Regions from separate parts of the Vibrio sp. 378 genome, predicted to be linked through region 2. Evidence: predicted binding sites of a transcription regulator. Region 2 holds the regulator's gene; the other holds the start of a gene.
What was found. Region 2 encodes MetJ, which represses methionine synthesis genes. Its sites were predicted from a motif close to TTAGACNTNTANANGTCTAA; they were not measured.
Positions count from the first base shown of each region.

Region 1: the regulator MetJ is predicted to act here: its motif matches at 7,160-7,179, upstream of metK (methionine adenosyltransferase).

Region 1 covers NZ_JAWOUO010000006.1:16,343-27,293, reverse strand. The annotation lists gene R7Q48_RS12545 (phosphoglycerate kinase) at 1-540, opposite strand, end outside; gene epd (erythrose-4-phosphate dehydrogenase) at 692-1,729, opposite strand; gene R7Q48_RS12535 (ligand-gated channel protein) at 1,865-3,823, opposite strand; gene R7Q48_RS12530 (LysR family transcriptional regulator) at 3,964-4,857, shown strand; gene tkt (transketolase) at 4,949-6,943, opposite strand; gene metK (methionine adenosyltransferase) at 7,259-8,413, shown strand; gene R7Q48_RS12515 (DUF2189 domain-containing protein) at 8,816-9,613, shown strand; gene R7Q48_RS12510 (SprT family zinc-dependent metalloprotease) at 9,682-10,179, shown strand; gene endA (deoxyribonuclease I) at 10,330-10,951, shown strand, end outside.
Region 2 covers NZ_JAWOUO010000019.1:40,767-51,717, forward strand. The annotation lists gene ppc (phosphoenolpyruvate carboxylase) at 1-1,844, shown strand, start outside; gene R7Q48_RS21865 (PadR family transcriptional regulator) at 2,270-2,809, shown strand; gene metF (methylenetetrahydrofolate reductase) at 2,880-3,782, opposite strand; gene R7Q48_RS21875 (bifunctional aspartate kinase/homoserine dehydrogenase II) at 4,045-6,453, opposite strand; gene R7Q48_RS21880 (O-succinylhomoserine (thiol)-lyase) at 6,469-7,629, opposite strand; gene metJ (met regulon transcriptional regulator MetJ) at 7,855-8,175, shown strand; gene R7Q48_RS21890 (malic enzyme-like NAD(P)-binding protein) at 8,289-9,566, opposite strand; gene bfr (bacterioferritin) at 9,773-10,249, opposite strand; gene R7Q48_RS21900 ((2Fe-2S)-binding protein) at 10,343-10,531, opposite strand; partial or broken gene R7Q48_RS21905 (elongation factor Tu) at 10,863-10,951, opposite strand, start outside.

The DNA.
Region 1 (10,951 bases), on a different contig from region 2:
CTTGTCCATTGCTTTGCCTAGCGCTTCTAGTTCGTTCGCTAGTAGAGGACCAGCACATGCTACGTCTGCGTGCATACCAACGCCGTGAGTAGATGCTTGAGCACGGTGAGCCGTACCGAATGCGTCCATTACGAATACGTCACATAGTGCTGCGTATTTCTTAGATAGCTCTTCGTCGTTTTTCTTTTCGCCTTTGTTGAAGCGAACGTTTTCAAGAACAACAAGTTCACCCGCATTTAGCTCTAGGCCATCTAGGTAGTCTTTTGCTAGCTTCACTTCGCAATCTAGTGCGTCGTTTAGGTAGTTAACAACTGGTTGTAGAGAGAACTCTTCAGCGTATTCACCTTCAGTTGGGCGACCTAGGTGAGACGTAACCATTACTTTAGCGCCTGCTTCTAGGCAGTGCTTAATAGTTGGAAGAGATGCGATGATACGTGCATCCGAAGTTACTTTACCGTCTTTTACTGGCACGTTTAGGTCAGCACGGATAAATACACGTTTACCTGCAAGATCCAGGTCAGTCATCTTGATTACAGACATGATGTGTCCTCTCAAATATTTAATAATTAAAGTTTTTGAAAACTCGGCAACCCTGCCAAGCCTGTTAATTCTTCAAACTGGTTATAGATATGGAGATATTATGGATTTATTTCAAGGCTTGAAATAAAAATTCTCCATCACTTCTTCGTCATTACTGTTCCACTTGCGAAGAAGCTTGCATTGCTAAGGCAGTATCCAGCATCCGGTTAGCAAAGCCCCATTCGTTGTCGCACCAAACGAGCATTTTTACGAGTTGCCCGTTACTCACTCTAGTCTGGCTTCCATCCACAATCGCACTATGGGGGTCGTGGTTAAAGTCGATGGAAACGAGTGGCGATTCAGTATAGTCAACAATGTTACGTAATGTACACTGAGATGCGTTAACAATGGTTTGATTTACGTCATTAACTTTCACATTTGTACTAATTGTGACACTTAAATCCATTGCAGTGACGTTAACCGTTGGAACACGAACAGAAATTGCTTCGAATTTGTTGGAAAATTTCGGGAAGATTCTTTCAATCCCCTTATGCAACTTAGTGTCCACCGGAATAATAGATTGGCTTGCAGCGCGGGTACGGCGTAAGTCGTTATGATACGCATCGATTACTTGTTGATCGTTCATGGACGAATGAATTGTCGTAATGGTGCCAGACTCTATGCCGAAGGCTTCGTCTAATACTTTAATGATGGGAACGATACAGTTGGTGGTGCAAGAGCCATTGGAGACAACACGGTGCTCGTCTTTCAGAGTTTCGTGGTTCACGCCATAGATAATCGTATTATCTAGGTCGTTTGCACCCGGGTGCGAAAACAGTACTTTCTTCGCGCCAGCTTCTATATGCGCTTGCCCATCCGCTTGCGAACCAAATACGCCAGTGCAATCCAAGACGATATCAACTTCTAAATCACGCCAAGGAAGTAATTCGATTTCGGAGAGATGGAGAATGCGAATGGAATCATATTCACCGCTGTCATGATGAACATGCAAATGTTCTTGGTCATGGGAAATTTTTTTACCAAAGCGACCATGACTGGTGTCATATTGCAGTAGGTGTGCCATCGCCTCTGGCTGTGCTAGTTCGTTTACCGCCACAACCTTGATCTGCTGGTGTTTTCCGCTTTCATACACCGCTCGCAGAACATTACGACCTATACGTCCAAATCCATTGATCGCAACCTTTAGCATTTATCCTTCGCCCTACCAAAAATTTCGTGTCACAGATACTACCTGATCAGGCTGACAAACGCACCTGTTGAATCAAAGTAAAGCAGGATTAAAAAAGGTCGAGACTATGCTCGACCTTATTACAACGATAGATAATTAAAATGCGACGTCTAAACCTAACCAGTAGCGACGACCATCTTCAATATATCCATATTCTTCGTAACTGATTTCCTCGTCCAGCAAGTTATAGATAGCGCCTTTAATACGAGTATTGTCGGTTAACTGGTATGTCACACCGGCGTCCACAAAGGTATAAGCTGGTTCTACAATACTGTTTCTTGATGGGCCAGTAACCGGATCCATTTCTTTACCTCGGTACGTGACTTTCGCCCAGCTCTCTAGATCTGTTGTCGTTTGCCAAGTCACATCCACATTAAACAGATGCTTTGGTAACTGCTGCAGCGGCATGCCTTTGTATTCACCTGTTTTTTGCTCTGAGTCGGTAAATGTGTAGCTCGAGCTAAGGTAAATGGTTTCCGTTAACGGCGATGCTAAGGTCGCTTCAATACCTTGTGTGACGGCTTCATCCACGTTAATACGGTACGTTGGATCTGCGCCCCATTGGTTTGGACCATCAGTACAGATAGTGTCTGGACAAACAACACGTGTGATCTTGTCTTTGAATTCGTTATGGAACGCTGTCAAAGAGACATCTAAGCCAGAATCACCTTGATACAAGACGCTGATTTCTTTGTTTAGCGACGTTTCAGGGTCAAGATCTGGGTTACCGTAGATATTACCGCCACCACTGACTTGCGCCCAGCCAGGAGTAATTTCACGTAATTGTGGAGAACGGAAACCTGTTGCCACACCGCCTTTCACCGTCCAAGACGGATCAACTCGCCATACACCGTAAACACGCGGACTAAAATGCGCGCCATAGTTTTCGTCATGATCTAGACGGCCGCCAAGCGTAACGCTAAACGGATCAGCAATTCTCCATTCATCTTCAATGAAAACAGCCCACTGCGTATTCGATGTTTCAGTCTTCGATGACGCTTTGTTGGAGGTGAAATCCTCAAGCTCTGCATGAGTAGCGTCCACACCCGTCGTCAACGTATGGTTTCCAATACCAGTCACCAAGCTCGATTTGAACGTGGTGTTGGTGATCGTCATCTCACGAGATTTGTTCTCGCTCTCTTCTCGCTGTAAGTAAGTATCTGAAATTCCGACCGAATCCCAATCACCGTTGTGGCTTACCGTTACGTAATTACGACGATATTCATTCAGTGAATCTTCACACCCACCACGACACCCTGTGGTCGGCACTGAAAGGCCCACATTGCCACGACGACTTTGTGCCGACGTGCCACCTTCTAATTGCACCGAATGGCGCTCATTAATCTGGTAAGTCAGTTTTGAAGAGATACTCTGCATATCTTTATCTTCATAACCGTATTCGATGTCATCTTCTTCTCTGGTTGTGTACTGACCATATACTTGGAGAGATAAATTTTCAGCCAACGGACCATTAACGAAAAAGTTCGCGCTCTGCTCTCCCCCTGAGCGGCTATTCTCTTGTAGTACCGTGCCCAGTTGAACATTACCTGTCCACTCTAGCGCATCTTTTCGTGTGATGACGTTAATCACACCACCAATCGCATCAGAACCGTAAAGCGTCGACATTGGGCCACGAATAACTTCGATTCGCTCAATCGCTTGAAGAGGAGGTAACCAACCTTGTTCGATACCAGGACCGTCACTATTTGGACGAGTTTCACGCGTGCTTTGACGTTTACCGTCGACCAGTATCAAAGTGTATTTAGAACCCATACCACGGATACTAATGTCGGTGGTATCACCACCACCTGTCACGACAACACCTGGCACACTTTTTAGTGCATCAGTCACATCGCGGTAATAACGGGAGTCCAACTCCTCACGTGAAATAACACTAATACTTGCAGGCGCGTCCGCTTGAGATTGCTCGTAGCTTGATGCAGTTACAACCACTGTTTCCATTTTAGAAACTGCATCATTGGCAAAAACATGAGGGACACTGACGAAGGCTAAAATACCAGTTGCGGTAATAACTGGCAGTCTAAGAGTAGACATCTACATCTCCATAATTGATAATGATTATTATTTTCGAAAGTGAATTATTCACAAATAGAATGAGATGCATAGTGAGAGTTATGGAACGGTTCTTTCCATTTATGGAACTCGTACATAACGCAGTAAGGAGTAAAAGAAATATGCACGACTTAGCATCAATTAGAGCCTTTGATGCGCTCAATCAGCATAAAAGTTTGACAGCCGCTGCTAAAGCCCTTAATCAGCCAAAATCAACGCTAAGTCGTCGCTTGGCACAATTAGAAGAAGACTTCGGTCAGGCTCTAACCGCCAGACAAGGTAATCGATTAGTTCTGACAAGAGCTGGAGAGATCTTTGCCCACTACAGCCGCCAGATTCTTGAGTTAAGTGAAGAGAGTTATGATGCACTTCAAGGTTTAACGAACCAAGTTTCAGGGCCACTGCATATTGTTTGTCACACTGCCTTAGTTAGAAGCTGGCTCGGCGGCGTACTCAATCGTTTTCTTGCTGATAATCCCGATGTTAGAGTTCAACTTACCAGTGACTTTTCTGAGGCGCATCATGACCCAGATTTGTTCATCTGGCTCGGTGAACGTAAAGAGCTAGACTGGCGAAAAGAAGTGCTGGGGGTATTTCGCTATACGCCTTTTGCCTCTCCAAATTATCTAAAACAACATGGGCCTATACCGCACCCCAAAGAACTTGAAGCTCATCCATGGATCGATTTTGGTTCAGTGCAAGAAAATGGATTGATGCTAGCACACCCTCAACACGGTGAATTCTTTTTAGAACCCTTTGTTAGTCGCTTATACAGCGACAACATAGCAATGCAAATAGACAGTATCGCGAATGGTCATGGTATTGGACTGCTGCCGACTTGGACAGCATGCGGCTATGAGAAACATCACCCAGGGCGAATCACACCTTGCTTAGAAGGTTGGCTTTCTGAGCCTATTTCTATTAACTGCTATACACCAGCAGGACGACCACCACTGCGCTTATCCGTACTTTTAGACTGCATTCACCAAAGCATTCCACAAGGTTGGAAAACCTGACAAAAATAAAAAGGCCATCATAATGATGGCCTTTCTAACTTTAGCGTTTAACAATCGTCGTTTACGTTCGACTGTTTAGACGGTCCTACAATTACGCTAGCAATTCTTTTGCTGTGTTCACTACGTTTTCAGTCGTGAAGCCAAACATCTCGAATAGCTGACCAGCAGGTGCAGATTCACCGAATGTTGTCATACCGATGATGCGACCGTCGAAGCCAACGTACTTGTACCAGAAATCAGCAATGCCCGCTTCAATAGCGATACGTGCCGTTACGTCTGATGGCAGTACAGCTTCACGGTAAGCGGCGTCTTGTTTGTCGAACGTATCTGTTGATGGCATTGAAACAACGCGTACTTTCTTGCCTTCTGAAGTTAGTTGCTCAGCGGCTTTCACTGCAAGCTCAACCTCAGAACCTGTTGCGATAAGGATTAGCTCAGGCTTACCTTCGCTATCTTTCAGGATGTAAGCACCTTTCGCGATGTCTGCGACTTGTTCAGCAGTACGCTCTTGTTGCGCTAGGTTTTGACGAGAGAAGATAAGTGCAGTTGGTGCATCTTTACGTTCAATCGCTAGTTTCCATGCAACTGCAGACTCAACTTGGTCACATGGGCGCCATGTGCTCATGTTTGGAGTTACACGTAGAGACGCCATTTGCTCAACAGGTTGGTGAGTTGGGCCATCTTCGCCAAGACCGATCGAATCATGCGTGTAAACTTGGATGTTCTGAATTTTCATCAGCGCAGCCATACGCATTGCGTTACGAGCGTATTCCATGAACATTAGGAATGTTGCGCCGTAAGGAACGAAACCACCGTGCAATGCGATACCGTTGATGATAGCAGTCATACCGAATTCGCGTACACCGTAGTGGATGTAGTTGCCAGAGAAGTCCTCCGTTTCTAGAGACTTAGAACCAGACCACATGGTCAGGTTAGAAGGCGCTAGGTCAGCAGAACCACCCATAAACTCAGGAAGCATTTGACCAAACGCTTCTAGTGCATTTTGCGATGCTTTACGTGATGCAATGTTCGCTGGGTTTGCTTGAAGATCGGCAATGATTTGGTTCGCTTTTTCTTCCCACTGTGCAGGAAGTTCGCCGTTTAGACGTCGTTTAAGCTCTGCCGCTTCAGCAGGGTAAGCTGCAGCGTATGCTTCGAATTTTTCATTCCAAGCTGCTTCTTTCGCGGCGCCCGCTTCTTTTGCATCCCACTCAGCGTAAACATCTGCCGGGATCTCAAATGGGCCGTACTCCCAACCTAGGTATTCGCGAGCCGCTTGGATTTCATCGTGACCTAGTGGTGCACCGTGACAGTCGTGCGAACCAGACTTGTTAGGAGAACCGAAACCGATAATTGTTTTGGTACAGATAAGCGTAGGACGTGGGTCCGCTTTTGCTGCTTCAATTGCTGCGTTGATCGCGTCTGAGTCGTGACCATCGACTGCTGGGATTACATGCCAGCCATACGCTTCAAAACGCTTAGGTGTATCGTCAGAGAACCAACCTTCAACGTGACCGTCGATAGAGATGCCGTTGTCATCCCAGAATGCAATCAGCTTGCCTAGACCAAGAGTACCTGCAAGAGAGCATGCTTCATGCGAGATGCCTTCCATTAGACAGCCGTCACCCATGAACACATACGTAAAGTGGTCAACGATATCGTGACCTTCTTTGTTGAACTGTGCCGCTAGTGCTTTCTCTGCGATCGCCATACCAACAGCGTTAGTGATGCCTTGACCTAGAGGACCCGTTGTTGTCTCGATACCAGGCGCGTAGCCGTACTCTGGGTGACCTGGGGTTTTTGAGTGCAATTGACGGAAGTTTTTCAGATCGTCAATAGATAGCTCGTAACCGCTTAAGTGCAGTAGAGAGTAAATAAGCATTGACCCATGACCGTTTGACAGCACAAAGCGATCGCGGTCGGCCCACTCTGGGTTTGAAGGGTTATGGTTTAGATGAGAGCGCCAAAGAACTTCAGCGATATCAGCCATACCCATTGGTGCGCCTGGGTGGCCTGAGTTAGCTTGTTGAACACCATCCATGCTTAGAGCACGAATTGCATTGGCAAGATGTTTACGAGACGACATGTCTGCTCCTGAGTACATTAAGCGAAACGAAAAGTAGGTCATAATTCTCTCAAAGCCCTGTTGGGTGTGCAAACGTTTTCCAATCCAAAACCTCACAAATATTGCACCTTTCGCGCCAAATCGTTCGAAGTTCTTAAAATTATCAATAAATCAGGCAAACGTTTGGTTATAACAAAAACCAAAAAAGAGCTTGTAATTCGAGCAATCAAATTTAGAATAGACGTCTAGATGTAGATACACCTACAAAAATTAGTATTAATTTGCGCTGGAGAGTTTATCATTCCCCAGTTTTAAACCAGATATAGTGGAGCTAACATGGCTAAGCACCTGTTTACTTCTGAGTCAGTATCAGAAGGTCATCCAGATAAAATTGCAGACCAGATTTCTGATGCGGTTCTTGACGCGATTCTAGAGCAAGATCCAAAGGCTCGTGTTGCATGTGAGACTTACGTTAAAACCGGTATGGTAATGGTGGGTGGTGAAATCACGACTTCAGCATGGGTAGACATCGAAGAGTTAACTCGTGAAACCGTTCGTGAAATCGGCTACGTACATTCAGATATGGGCTTTGACGCAGATTCTTGTGCGGTACTAAACACAATCGGTAAACAGTCGCCAGATATCAACCAAGGTGTTGATAAAGCTGACCCTAAAGAACAAGGTGCAGGCGACCAAGGCATCATGTTTGGTTACGCTTGTAACGAAACTGAAGTACTAATGCCAGCGCCAATTACTTACTCTCACCGTCTTGTTCAAAAGCAAGCAGAAGTTCGTAAAAACGGCACACTACCTTGGTTGCGTCCTGATGCAAAATCTCAGGTAACATTCCAATACGATCAAGGTAACATCGTTGGTATCGACGCGGTTGTTCTTTCAACTCAACACTGTGATTCAATCTCAACTTCAGACCTGCGTGAAGCGGTAATGGAAGAGATCATTAAGCCAGTGCTACCTTCTGAGTGGATCAACAAAGAAACAAACTTCTTCATTAACCCAACCGGTCGCTTCGTAATCGGTGGTCCTATGGGTGACTGTGGTCTAACTGGTCGTAAGATCATCGTAGATACCTACGGCGGCGCAGCTCGTCACGGTGGCGGTGCGTTTTCTGGTAAAGATCCATCAAAAGTTGACCGTAGTGCAGCATACGCAGCACGCTACGTAGCGAAAAACATCGTAGCGGCAGGCATGGCTGACCGTTGTGAGATCCAACTTTCTTACGCAATCGGTGTTGCTGATCCAACGTCTATCATGGTGGAAACGTTCGGTACTGAGAAAGTACCTCACGACATCATCATTGAAGCGGTTCGTCAATTCTTCGACCTACGTCCATACGGTCTACAAGAAATGCTTAACCTTCTTCAACCTATCTACAAGAAGACAGCGGCATACGGTCACTTCGGTCGTGAAGAATTCCCGTGGGAAGCGACAGACAAAGCTGCACTTCTACGCGATTTCGCTGGCATCAAATAATCAAGCCAAGCAAGAATCAATCAAGCCCTCGCCTATGGCGGGGGCTTTTTATTTTCAGCAACTTTTATCCAGCCATTTCGGCTCATACCGCCCTGACCCACAAAGCAGTCCTGTTTCTCCCTCATTTTTTATACCGAATAAATTTTAAGCAATTATTTGTAAATTATCCCATCTCCGCCAATAGTTAAAATATTGTTAACTCCAATTTAAATAGAGACGTCGGATGCTGGCGACTGTGGAAGCACACTTAAGTAAAGACATGAGTCAGGCATCTTTATGGCCGATACCAAACTAAGCCAATGCTCAGATGTAAACTTGAAAAAGTCGCTTCAAGTTTGACTGAACAAAAACCGCTGTCAGTTGGTATAAGCGGATAATGTGGGAATAAATCAAGGAGGAGTTATGCCTCGAACTGTTAATCCATCGGACTTCCACAACAAGCGAAAGGAAGTGCCAGACAATGAATACGCCAGAACCATACCGTGCAATACGGTCAATCTTTCTGCACCTTTTCATTGGCTCGCATTAGGTCTGCATGATTTCGTGCGAATGCCGCTTATTAGTGCTTTCTATGGCATCTGTTTTATGGCAGCAGCCATAGGCATTGTTTTGCTCGTACAGTGGCAAGGCACACACTTGGTCGTCATGCCCAGTTTGATTGTTTACATGTTAATCGGTCCGTTTCTCGCGCTCGGCTTGTATGATGCCAGTTGGGAGAGAGAGCGCGGACACAAAGCAAGCTTGTTCCATTCAATGAAAGCGATCGGTCGTAACTCAACATCTCAATGGGCGTTCGCCGTGTTACTCGCAGTGTGTATGATATTTTGGATGCGCATTGCCGCTCTACTTCATGCGCTCTACCCTTCTGTTCAAGGGGCACCTTTAAGTGAGTTTCTACCCTTCCTTGTCATCGGCTCTTTAGTTGGCTTTGTTTTGGCTTGTGTGGTGTTTAGTATTTCAGCCTTTTCTATTCCGCTCATGATGGAGCGTCGCGTAGACATGATGACCGCTGTATTTACCAGCTTTAATGCCGTGAAATCCAACATTCCAGCAATGATTGTTTGGGCAGCGATCATCTGTGGCGGTATTCTTATCGGCTTTGCGACCTACGGGATCGGAATGTTGTTTACCATGCCAATTCTAGGCTACGGTACATGGCACGCTTACCATGCCACCATCAAGAAAAAACACACACCATAATTAACTGATGCTATGATCTGGCCCTCGCAAATGCGGGGGCTTTTTTATTTGATTTATCGAGGTGAATTGTGGATATAGAACTCAGCTATAAAGCCAAGCAAGTGATGGCGGGCTGTATCGCGATGGCGGAACAAGCTTTCAAACGTTCTTTCCCGATTCCAACAATCACCTTCGACGTCCGTGGGAAAGCGGCAGGAAAAGCCTACCTTCAATTAAATCAAGTACGCCTAAACCCTGTTTTATTTCGCGAAAACACCCAAGCATTCTTAGATGAAGTCATTCCTCATGAAGTAGCACACCTGATTACTTATCAGGTTTACGGGCGAGTTAGGCCTCACGGTAAAGAATGGAAAGGCGTCATGGAAGCCGTATTTAACGTACCAGCCAAAACCACTCACAGCTTTGAAGTAAAATCCGTTCAAGGTAAAACCTTTGAGTATCGTTGTGGTTGTATGACCTACCCTCTATCGATTCGCCGTCATAATAAAGTGCTGCGCAAAGAGGCGACGTACTCTTGTCAAAAATGCCGCCAACCACTTAACTTCACCGGTATTCAATTATCGTAGCCCTTACCTCATAGTGTTACTTGCGTTCCCAAAATAAAGATCGAGTTGATCAAAACCTTCCCTTCGCCAACTATTGTTAACTTACTCATCACTAAAGCTATTTTATGCGTGTTATCATGAATAAAGTCATACTTTATAAAGACTTTTATCATGAAATACTTACTCTCTCTGTTGCTTATCGCGCTTTCTAGCACTGCGATTGCCGCGCCACCGAGCTCATTCTCTGCAGCCAAACGTGAGGCGGTCAAAATTTATCAAGACCACCCAACAAGCTTCTACTGTGGCTGTAACATTCAATGGCAAGGCAAGAAAGGCTTACCCGATTTAGCCTCTTGCGGTTACCAAGTCCGTAAACAAGAAAAACGGGCTGCACGAATCGAATGGGAGCACGTTGTTCCTGCGTGGCAATTTGGCCACCAGCGTCAATGCTGGCAAGATGGCGGACGTAAAAACTGTAAGAAAAAAGACAAAACTTTTCGTTTGATGGAAGCAGACTTACACAACCTAACTCCTGCTATTGGTGAAGTAAACGGTGACCGTTCGAACTACAACTTCAGCCAATGGAACGGTATGGATGGCGTGAGTTATGGTCGCTGTGAGATGCAAGTGAACTTTAAGCAGCGTAAAGTCATGCCACCAGACCGTGCGCGTGGCTCAATTGCTCGCACCTATCTATACATGAGCAAAGAGTACGGTTTCAAACTGTCGAAGCAGCAAACGCAATTAATGAGTGCTTGGAACAAAACCTATCCTGTCGATAAATGGGAATGTG
Region 2 (10,951 bases):
CGCGTGAAGTCTTACTATTGTCTCGTTGGAAAGCCGCCGATCTTTATCTCAATGACATCAACGAGTTGATCAGCGAGCTGTCTATGACAGTTTCAAACGATCAAGTCCGTGAACTTGCTGGCGAAGATCAGCACGAACCATACCGTGCGATCCTGAAGCAATTACGCACTCTGCTCAATGAAACCAAAGATATTCTCGATGCTAAGATCCACGGTCAAAAACTGGCCGTTAAAGCCCCACTGCAAAAAGTCGAGCAACTTTGGGAACCGCTGTATGCCTGCTACCAGTCACTAAACGAATGTGGCATGGGTGTAATAGCCAACGGCTCACTACTGGATACACTACGCCGCGTAAAAGCATTTGGTATCCATCTTGTACGTCTTGATATCCGCCAAGAGAGCACGCGTCACTCAGACGTCTTGTCTGAACTAACTCGCTACTTAGGTATTGGTGATTACGAACAATGGAGTGAGCAAGATAAGATTGCTTTTCTAACTAACGAGCTGGCATCTAAACGTCCGCTTCTCCCTCGTGATTGGGAACCGTCTGAACCCGTCAAAGAGGTTTTGGATACCTGCAAGATTGTTGCAGCACAACCGCGTGAAGCGTTTGGCGCTTACGTTATTTCAATGGCACGTACCGCCTCTGACGTACTAGCCGTTCATCTACTGCTACAAGAAGCAGGTTGCCCTTACCGCATGGATGTGTGTCCTCTGTTCGAAACGCTAGACGATTTGAACAACGCAGAATCGGTCATTAAGCAGCTTATGGGGATTGACCTTTACCGTGGTTTTATCCAAAACCACCAGATGGTCATGATTGGTTACTCTGACTCAGCGAAAGATGCAGGTGTTATGTCTGCTGGTTGGGCTCAGTATCATGCGATGGAATCGTTAGTTAAAGTGGCTGAAGAAGAAGGCGTTGAGCTAACTCTATTCCATGGTCGTGGGGGCACAGTCGGTCGCGGTGGTGCGCCTGCGCATGCTGCGCTTTTGTCGCAACCACCAAAAAGCTTGAAAGGCGGTTTACGTGTAACAGAGCAAGGCGAGATGATCCGCTTTAAACTGGGACTCCCAGATGTCGCAGTAAACAGCTTTAACCTATATGCAAGTGCGATTCTGGAAGCCAACTTGTTACCGCCACCAGAGCCAAAACAAGAATGGCGCGACTTGATGGAAGTGCTATCAGAAGTAAGCTGTGAGTCTTACCGAAATGTGGTTCGTGGCGAGCCAGATTTCGTGCCTTACTTCCGCCAAGCAACACCAGAACTCGAACTCGGCAAGTTGCCACTTGGTTCTCGTCCTGCAAAACGAAACCCTAAGGGCGGAGTAGAGAGCTTACGTGCAATCCCGTGGATCTTCTCATGGAGTCAAAACCGTTTGGTACTTCCTGCATGGCTAGGCGCAGGTGAAGCGATTCAATACTCGATCGATAAAGGCCACCAAGCATTGCTCGAAGAGATGTGCCGCGAATGGCCGTTTTTCTCTACTCGTCTCGGCATGCTAGAGATGGTGTACTCGAAGTGTAATATTGATATCTCTCGCTACTACGATGAGCGATTGGTGGATGAGTCGCTCCGTCCACTCGGTGAAAAACTTCGTGCTCAGCTTCAAGAAGACATCAAAGCGGTACTGAATGTAGAGAACAACGAAAACTTGATGCAGCATGACCCTTGGGGACTCGAGTCGATTCGCTTACGCAATATCTACGTTGAGCCATTGAATATGCTACAAGCAGAGCTACTATACCGCACGCGTCAAACCGAAGAAGCTTCTGCAAACTTGGAAGAAGCGTTGATGGTGACGATTGCTGGTATTGCTGCTGGTATGCGTAACACAGGCTAATCATTTCATTTTTAATAAAAAGCTGGGCAAATGCTCAGCTTTTTTTTATCACAGGATAATCTCACCAAAACAAAAGCAGTCAAATAAACCATAATAGACCCAAAAAATACCAAAATAAAAGAACAAAAAACCACAAGTTAACACTATTGATTATTATGTTAGTTTTTTAGGGTAATTTTGTCCTACTATTCCACTTCATGCTTATTATTTATATACTACTTGCCTGCTGAGAGCTCATAAATCCAATCATACCTGCTCCAGCCTTGATGGGACTCCCCATCTCTCTAGGTGATAAACGGCTTTAAGGTGACAGGACCAACATTGTTGGTGCTACTTATACATTAAAAAACTCAAGTGCCAGTAAGAGCGCAGCTGAAAGTATAAGTAGCTTGTTTACAAGTTTATTGACCATTTGGATTGAAGACATGTCATTACCACACGTAATCTTAACTGTTCTTAGCACTCGCGACGCAACCGGTTACGATATCACTAAAGAATTCTCTGCTAGCATCGGTTACTTCTGGAAAGCAAGCCACCAACAGGTGTACCGTGAACTCAACAAAATGGCTGAGAAAGAACTGGTTACTTGCGTATTAGAACCCCAAGAAGGCAAACCAGACCGCAAGGTTTACTCCATTACAGACGCTGGTCGCAGCGCTTTAGGAGAGTGGTTTGATCAACCAACTGCACACCCAACAGTTCGTGATGAGTTTTCAGCGAAATTGATGGCATGTGCCGTTCAACCTGCGGCTCCATTCCGTGACCAACTCGCCGAGCTAGTTGAAGAGTCTCGCAAACTGGTTTCTCACTACAAAGAAATTGAAGCGGCTTACTACGCAACGCCGTCAACTTTAGATAAACAAGCTCGCCTAGAACGTCTAACGCTTCGCCGTAACCTTCTGTTACGTGAAACTTGGATCACTTGGGCAGAAGAAGTTCTAACTGAACTTGAAGTGATTGGTTAAACTCCTTTTGCTTTGATAAAACGAAAAAGGCTTGCCACTTGGCAAGCCTTTTATCTTTTTGAAACCAGATTTACGCACCGACTACTGCGCGAGGACGAACACCCAACGTATGGCATAACGCGTAAGTCATCTCTGCACGGTTTAGTGTGTAGAAGTGAAAATCCTTAACTCCTTCACGACTCAGTACACGCACCATATCAATAGCTTGGCTAGCTCCTACAAGCTGGCGAGTCACCGGATCATCATCCAAGCCATCGAATTGTTTGCTCATCCATCCTGGTACTTTCACGTTGTTCTGTGCCGCAAAGCGAGACGCTTGCTTAAAGTTCGATACAGGCAAAATTCCTGGCACAATTTCTACGTCAATTCCTGCCGCTACACAACGGTCACGGAATCGCAGGTAAGACTCAACGTCAAAAAAGAACTGAGTAATAGCACGGTTTGCACCTGCATCTACCTTACGTTTTAGGTTCAATAAGTCAGACTGTGCGCTTTTAGCTTCAGGGTGAACCTCAGGGAATGCTGCAACGGAGATATCGAAATCGTGGCGTGATTTCAGCAGCTCAACCAAATCCGAGGCATACATATCAGGCGCACCGCCACCTGGAGGAATATCACCACGCAGAGCGACGATATTTTCAATACCATTGTTCCAATAATCATCGGCAATATTAATCAACTCTTCACGAGTCGCATCAATACAAGTGAGATGGGGAGCGGCAACCAATCCGGTTGTTGCTTTAATTTCTTTAATGATGGAGTGTGTTCTGTCACGCTCGCCGGAGTTCGCACCGTAAGTCACAGAAACAAATTTAGGTTGAAGCGTTTTAAGACGGTGCACTGAATTCCAAAGTGTTTCTTCCATCTTAGCGCTGCTTGGCGGAAAAAACTCAAACGATACATTGATGTTATCTGATAACTCAGCAATATTCTGGTTCAAGGCGTCGATATGGCCTGCGTGCGTATATCCCATCTTACTCTCCCTGCGGCACTCCGCCACGAAAACAAATCCTTAAAATCGACGTTTAGACGTCTATATGTCTACAGAATGTATTGAATACGATTTAATGTCAACCTTGTAATTATGAATTTTTCTCAAGTTAATAATGAAGATAGTTCAAGTTTCTACTTGAGCATCATCTCGCCATTTTGCACGGGTTATGACTTCAGTATGGCACTGATAGGGGAATAAAAAACCCTGGATTAATTCCAGGGTTTTTAGGTCAATCGCAACTTTAAAATAAACCAGCCAATCGGTTGAGGTCGGATTGAATAGCGCCGGCTGTCACTTCTCTGCCTGCGCCTGGTCCTCGAATGACCAGAGGGTTATCTTTGTACCACTTGCTCTCTATGGCAAAAATGTTATCGCATGGCAATAAGTTGGCGAGCGCGTGCTCACGAGATAACGCTTCGACTCCCACCGTTGCTTTACCATTTTTTTCTAAACGCGCCACATAGCGAAGCACTTGATCGTTTCTCTGTGCTTTTGTCAGACGCTCTTGAAGTATTTCACTCAACAACGCTCCATTATCGAAGAAATCATCTAAGCTCAGTTCTCTTAATTCTTCTGGCACCAAAGACTCAACTTTAACGCTGTCTGGTTCTATATCTAGGCCCGATTCTCGAGCCAAGATGACTAACTTACGCATTACATCGGAGCCATCTAAATCAGAACGAGGGTCAGGTTCGGTTAACCCTTGCTGCCAAGCAAGATCGACTAAATCATTAAATGGCACAGAACCATCAAACTGTTGGAACAGCCATGATAGCGTCCCCGAGAAAATACCCGATAGAGCGACGATTTCATCCCCACTTTCACGAAGATCTCGCACGGTATGGTTTATCGGTAACCCAGCACCAACCGTTGCGTTGTATAGCCAATGACGACCAATTTTAGCGAATGCATCTTGAACCTGATGGTAGTACTGACTATCTGCGGAACCGGCCACTTTGTTGGCGGAAATCAAATGAATGCCTTGCTGTGCGATTTCTACGTAGCGCTGAGCCAAATCTTTACTCGCGGTAACATCAAGCACGACGGCTTCATCGTAGCTTTTAAGCGCTCCCAAACGTGCCAGCCAATCCCCATTGTTTGCTATGCTTTCATCATCAAATCGTTCAGCAACACTCACCGCCTCAATACCTTGCTCATCGAACCAATAGGTTTGGCTATCCACAACCGCGACAAGATCAAAGCTCATACCATGACGTTTTTCGAGCTCACTTTTTTGCGTCGCAAATAAATTTAACCAACTAGAACCAATATTACCCTTGCCACATAAAGCCACTGCCACGCGTTTTTGCGCTTGGAACAACTGGCTATGAATCGTTTGAACCAACGCCTCGGTATCAGTACGGCGCAAAACAGCGACTAGGCTCAGCCCTGAGTCTGTTTCAGAGATAAATTCTACCGGAGAGTGCTTTAGCTTCTGATAAAAGCCAAAGCAATGATTGGCGTTTTTCGTAACGCCTGCACCTACCGCAGCTAAGAGCGAGTAACCTTCTTTTAGCTTAATTTCTGCCTCTACCGCAAGCTCTTGCAAGTGTTTCAATGCACCACCGGCGATTTCTGCGGTGTAAGCCAAGCGTAGCGTATGCTGATCGGATTGAGCTTCAAATGCCAATGGCTCTAATTGCGCGCGCTGCAACGCTTGTAATACATCACTCTGTGTTTTTTCGAAGTCGTGCCCATGCATGAAAGACAACTGCACCAATAAAACATCATCCAGTGAAGTAATAATTTTAGCGCCACGACCAGATGCCAATACACGCTCAATACGAGTAGAACCCGACTCTGGCAGATAGCTACACTTGAGATTAAGGTCCATGGTACTTTGCGCCACAGGCTGAAGCGTACGACTGTGTAGCACTGGGGCAGCTAAGCGAGCAAGTTCACTGGCTTCATCCAATCGAAGTAACGGTAATAAACAAGCGTCAGACACCAAACGTGGATCGGCACTATAGACACCAGCAACATCACTCCAAATCGTGACAGTACTGACTTCAGCAAGCGCGCCTATGACCGTTGCAGAATAGTCAGAGCCGTTACGACCAAGTAGGATGGTTTCTCCTGCCTCGTTCTGAGCCATAAAGCCAGTAATTACCACACGTTTATGGTTATGCTGCGCGAGGATCTCTTTAATTAAAGGGTATGAACGAGCGCGATCAACCTCTGGTTGAGTTCCCGCTTCTGCACGTAAAAACGCTCGTGCATCTTGTGCAACCGCAGGGATAGAACGTTGAGATAATAACGCGGCCAATAGGCGAGCAGACCATACTTCTCCGTGTCCCAGTACCGCAGCTTTTTGCGCATTAGTGAGTGGTGCAGTTAGCTCCGAGAGAGTACTGAACTCATCATGTAATAAAGCTAACAGCTCTTCTTTTGCTTCACTCTCCAACAAGCTTTCTATTAGCTCAGTTTGGAACTGTCTCAAGCTTTGAAGCGCTTCATGCGCAATTCGGCCATCTTTACTTAACCCTTCCAAAAACTCAATCAAGCGGTTAGTGGTTTTTCCTGCAGCAGATACGACCACAAGATCATTTTCTGTCGAATACTCCTTGAGAATACCCACAACGCGTAAGTAGCATTCTGGGTTTGCTAAGCTACTGCCACCAAACTTATGCAGCTGACGTTGTACAGTCATTGTTATCGTCTCCTATTACTGGGTAGCTTTAGCGAACGCTTGTTCTAAATCTGTGATGAGGTCTTGTGCATCTTCCAAACCGACAGACAAACGCAATAGTTGATGAGAGACCCCAGCCTCCGCCAGCGCCTCCTCACCCATTGCACGGTGCGTCATGGATGCCGGGTGGCAAATCAAACTTTCTACACCACCTAATGATTCAGCTAATGAAAACAGTTGGAGCTCTTTCACAAACACCTTTAACTGCTCAAACGAACCAGCAAACTCAAAACTCAACATAGAGCCAAAGCCCGTTTGCTGCTTTTTAGCGATGTCATGACCTGGATGTTCCGGCAGGCTTGGATGATAGATAGTTTTAACTAACGCTTGTTTCTGTAGGTAAGCCAGTACCTGCTGTGAGCTCTCTTCATGAACTTTCATACGAGCACCAAGCGTACGAATACCTCGCAGTGTCATGTAACTATCGAAAGGTGTGCCCGTTGCACCAATACAATTGCCCCACCATGCAAGCTCTTCTGCATGCGCTTCTGTGTTGGTGATGATTACCCCACCAATTACGTCCGAATGACCGTTGATGTACTTTGTTGTGGAGTGGATAACAAAATCCGCACCTAGCTCTAAAGGTTTTTGGTACACGGGTGTCAAAAAGGTATTGTCCACCGCAACTAACGCGCCGACTTGTTTCGCTTTTTCACAGGTAGCTGCAATATCCACTACGCGAACCAGAGGGTTTGACGGAGTTTCTAGCAAAATGAGTTTTGGTTTTTGTGCCAATGCAGCATCTAAAGCCTGTTCGTCTGATTGATCGACAAACTGAACCTTAAAATCGCCTTTGCTAGCTCGGGTATTAAAAAGACGATAGGTGCCGCCATAACAATCGTGAGGAGCAATAATGAGATCATCTGGGCCGAGAAAAGCGGAAACCCATAAATTTAATGCCGACGTACCGCAGTTAGTAACAACCGCTCCTTTTCCAGACTCAAGTTCAGATAGCGCACTTTCCAACAGTCCGCGGTTTGGATTACCAGATCGTGTGTAATCATACTTGGGCACTTCACCAAAAGCAGGAAAACCATAGTTAGTGGAAAGATAAATAGGTGGAACGACAGCATGATATTGGCTGTCTGATTCAATACCAGTGCGTACTGCAATGGTCGCAGGTTTGCGAGTGCTCATGGGTGTATCCTTTCACGGGTAATGACTTCTAAATAGGAATGCGCTATATCTAATGAGTAACATAAAGTGATCAACACGCTTCCTTTGCTGTTATGTTCACTTTACTCGTCAAAAAATGAGACGTCAACACTTCTAGACGTCTATATGTCTTTGCTTATGGCGGTAAATGCAGCTAAAATCAGCACCTAAATTATTTTTAACCGATTACATAAATGAAGGTGTGCAATGGCTGACTGGAATGGCGAATACATTAGCCCATATGCAGAGCACGGCAAAAAAAGCGAACAAGTAAAAAAAATTACCGTCTCTATCCCGCTAAAAGTTTTAAAGGTGCTAACTGATGAGCGTACTCGCCGTCAGATCAATAACTTACGCCATGCAACCAATAGCGAATTGCTATGCGAGGCATTTTTGCACGCGTACACAGGTCAGCCACTTCCGACAGATGAAGACCTTCGTAAAGACCGTCCTGATGATATTCCAACAGAAGTAAAAGCGCTGATGACGGAAATGGGCATCGAATTTGAGTCATTCGACGAAGAATAAAAAAGCCTGATAAGAGGTTTCAGGTAATAACTCTTGCCTCGAGCCAAATGAATGACATAAAAAATGGGACGCAATAGCGTCCCATTTTTTATGTATCACATCTGAAAGATATATTACTCTGCCATGTAGTTTTCAGGCATCTCGATACGAGCTACACCTGAATTAACCGCCGCCTGAGCAACCGCTTTTGCAACACGTGGTAGCAAACGTGAATCCATTGGTTTTGGAATAATATAGTCCGCACCAAACTCTAGCTTATCAACACCTGCAGCCTTCAATACGGCTTCAGGTACAGGCTCTTTTGCTAGCTCACGAATCGCCTCAACGGCTGCAAGTTTCATTTCATCATTGATTTCACTTGCACGCACATCAAGAGCACCGCGGAAAATGAATGGGAAACACAATACGTTGTTAACTTGGTTAGGATAATCACTACGGCCAGTACCCATGATCAAGTCATCACGAACTGCGTGAGCAAGTTCCGGCTTGATTTCAGGATCCGGGTTAGAACATGCGAATACGATTGGCTTATCTGCCATCAACTTCAACGCTTCCGCTGGCAATAGGTTTGGACCAGATACACCTAGGAACAGATCTGCACCTTCAATCACGTCTTCTAGTGTGCGCTTATCTGTATTGTTCGCAAATAGCTGCTTATATTCATTAAGATCATCACGACGAGTGTGAATCACACCTTTGCGATCTAGCATGTAGATTTTTTCGCGCATTGCGCCGCATTTGATCAGAAGCTCCATACACGCTACAGCGGCAGCGCCAGCGCCAAGACAAACAATTGTTGAATCTTCAAGTTTCTTACCTTGAAGTTCGATTGCATTCAGCATACCCGCTGCCGTTACAATAGCAGTACCATGTTGATCATCGTGGAATACTGGTACATCACAACGTTCAATCAGACGCTTTTCAATCTCAAAACAGTCTGGTGCTTTAATATCTTCAAGGTTGATACCGCCAAAAGTGTCTGCAATGCTCGCAACAGTATCAACAAATTCATCGATCGTGCGGTGCTTAACTTCAATATCAATAGAATCAAGACCTGCAAAACGCTTAAACAGTAACGCTTTACCTTCCATCACTGGCTTAGATGCAAGTGGACCTAGGTTACCTAGACCTAGAATAGCGGTACCGTTAGAAATAACAGCAACCATGTTCCCTTTTGCAGTGTACTTGTACACGTTATCCGGGTTTTGTGCGATTTCACGCACTGGCTCTGCAACACCAGGGCTGTAAGCAAGGGCAAGATCACCCGCCGTTTCCGCAGGCTTTGTCAGTTCGACAGCAATCTTTCCTGGAGTTGGATAAGCATGGTAATCCAATGCTTTTTGGCGATGTTCTTCTTCTGGAGTGGCTGCTTGGTGGTTGTCTTCAGACATGGACGTTTCTCTTTTTTATTTTTAGGTAAGGGGGCATAAATTCTATCGGATAGAAATCAAACTTCATAGGCAAGATTGCGAGCAATATCCTTAAAAAGCCGATAATAAAAGAGATTAGACCAGATAACGGGGTTAAGCACCTGATTTTCGAGTCAGGTGCTCTTTCTTCTTACTATTATTGGAGTATGCAAACTCAGAAAGTATCGTTACTCTTCGTCCACGTATTGCGCTTGGAGATAATTCTCAATACCAGACATTTCAATCAAGCCAAGTTGCGTCTCTAGCCAATCAACATGTTCTTCTTCATCTTCAAGAATATCTTGGAAGAGATCTCGAGACACATAATCTCGAATGTCTTCAGCGTAGGCAATCGCATCTTTTAAATCTGGAATAGCCGCCATTTCAAGCTTTAAGTCACACTCGAGCATTTCCTTGGTATCTTCACCAATCATCAACTTACCTAAATCTTGTAGGTTCGGTAGGCCTTCAAGGAACAAAATACGCTCAATTAGATGATCGGCATGCTTCATCTCATCGATAGATTCGTGATATTCCTTGTCTGCTAGGTGCTTTAAGCCCCAGTCTTTATACATTCGGGCGTGAAGAAAATACTGATTAATAGCGACGAGCTCGTTACCGAGCACTTTATTGAGATGTTGAATGATGATTGGATCGCCTTTCATGACAAAACCCTCCTCTTTGGCTTCATTTAAATGTAGAAGCAAATGAGAAGGTGTCAAAATGTAAGGCAAATAATTACTGCATACTTACAGCAATTAGCTGGCTTGTTTAAATTCCGTGTAACTAGTTTCCGCTAAAATTTCCTTGGCCTGTCTGATGCACTTACCACATTGGCTGCCCAATGCCGTGCACTTTTTGATTCCTTTAATATCTGTTACGCCTTCATCTATCGCCAACTTCCTAATTTTTTTGTCGGAGACACCATGGCAAAGACAAACGTACATACTCAAAAAACCTATAAAACTAATCTGTGACAAACAATATAAACAAGAATAGTTCTTGTTACCAGTCGCATTATGGTGTCCGCTCAGAATATTTGGTTATAACGATTTTACCGCAGCAGGAAAAGATCAAAGGGTTAAGAGGGGTGAGTAAAAGCGTTAAGAAATAAATTCGGTAAAACTCTGTTTTTAAATCGAAAAAGTGACGTCTTTTATTTCAACACTTATAACTAAATGTAATCTAGAAATGAAAAAGGGAAGCCTAAGCTTCCCTTTTCGATGCGCTTTCTTCAAAAAGAAGAACAGTGCAAGATTTCGTTTAATTCGTTATGAATTAGTCGAAGATCTTAGCTACAACACCAGCACCTACTGTACGGCCACCTTCACGGATCGCGAAACGTAGACCTTCGTCCATTGCGATTG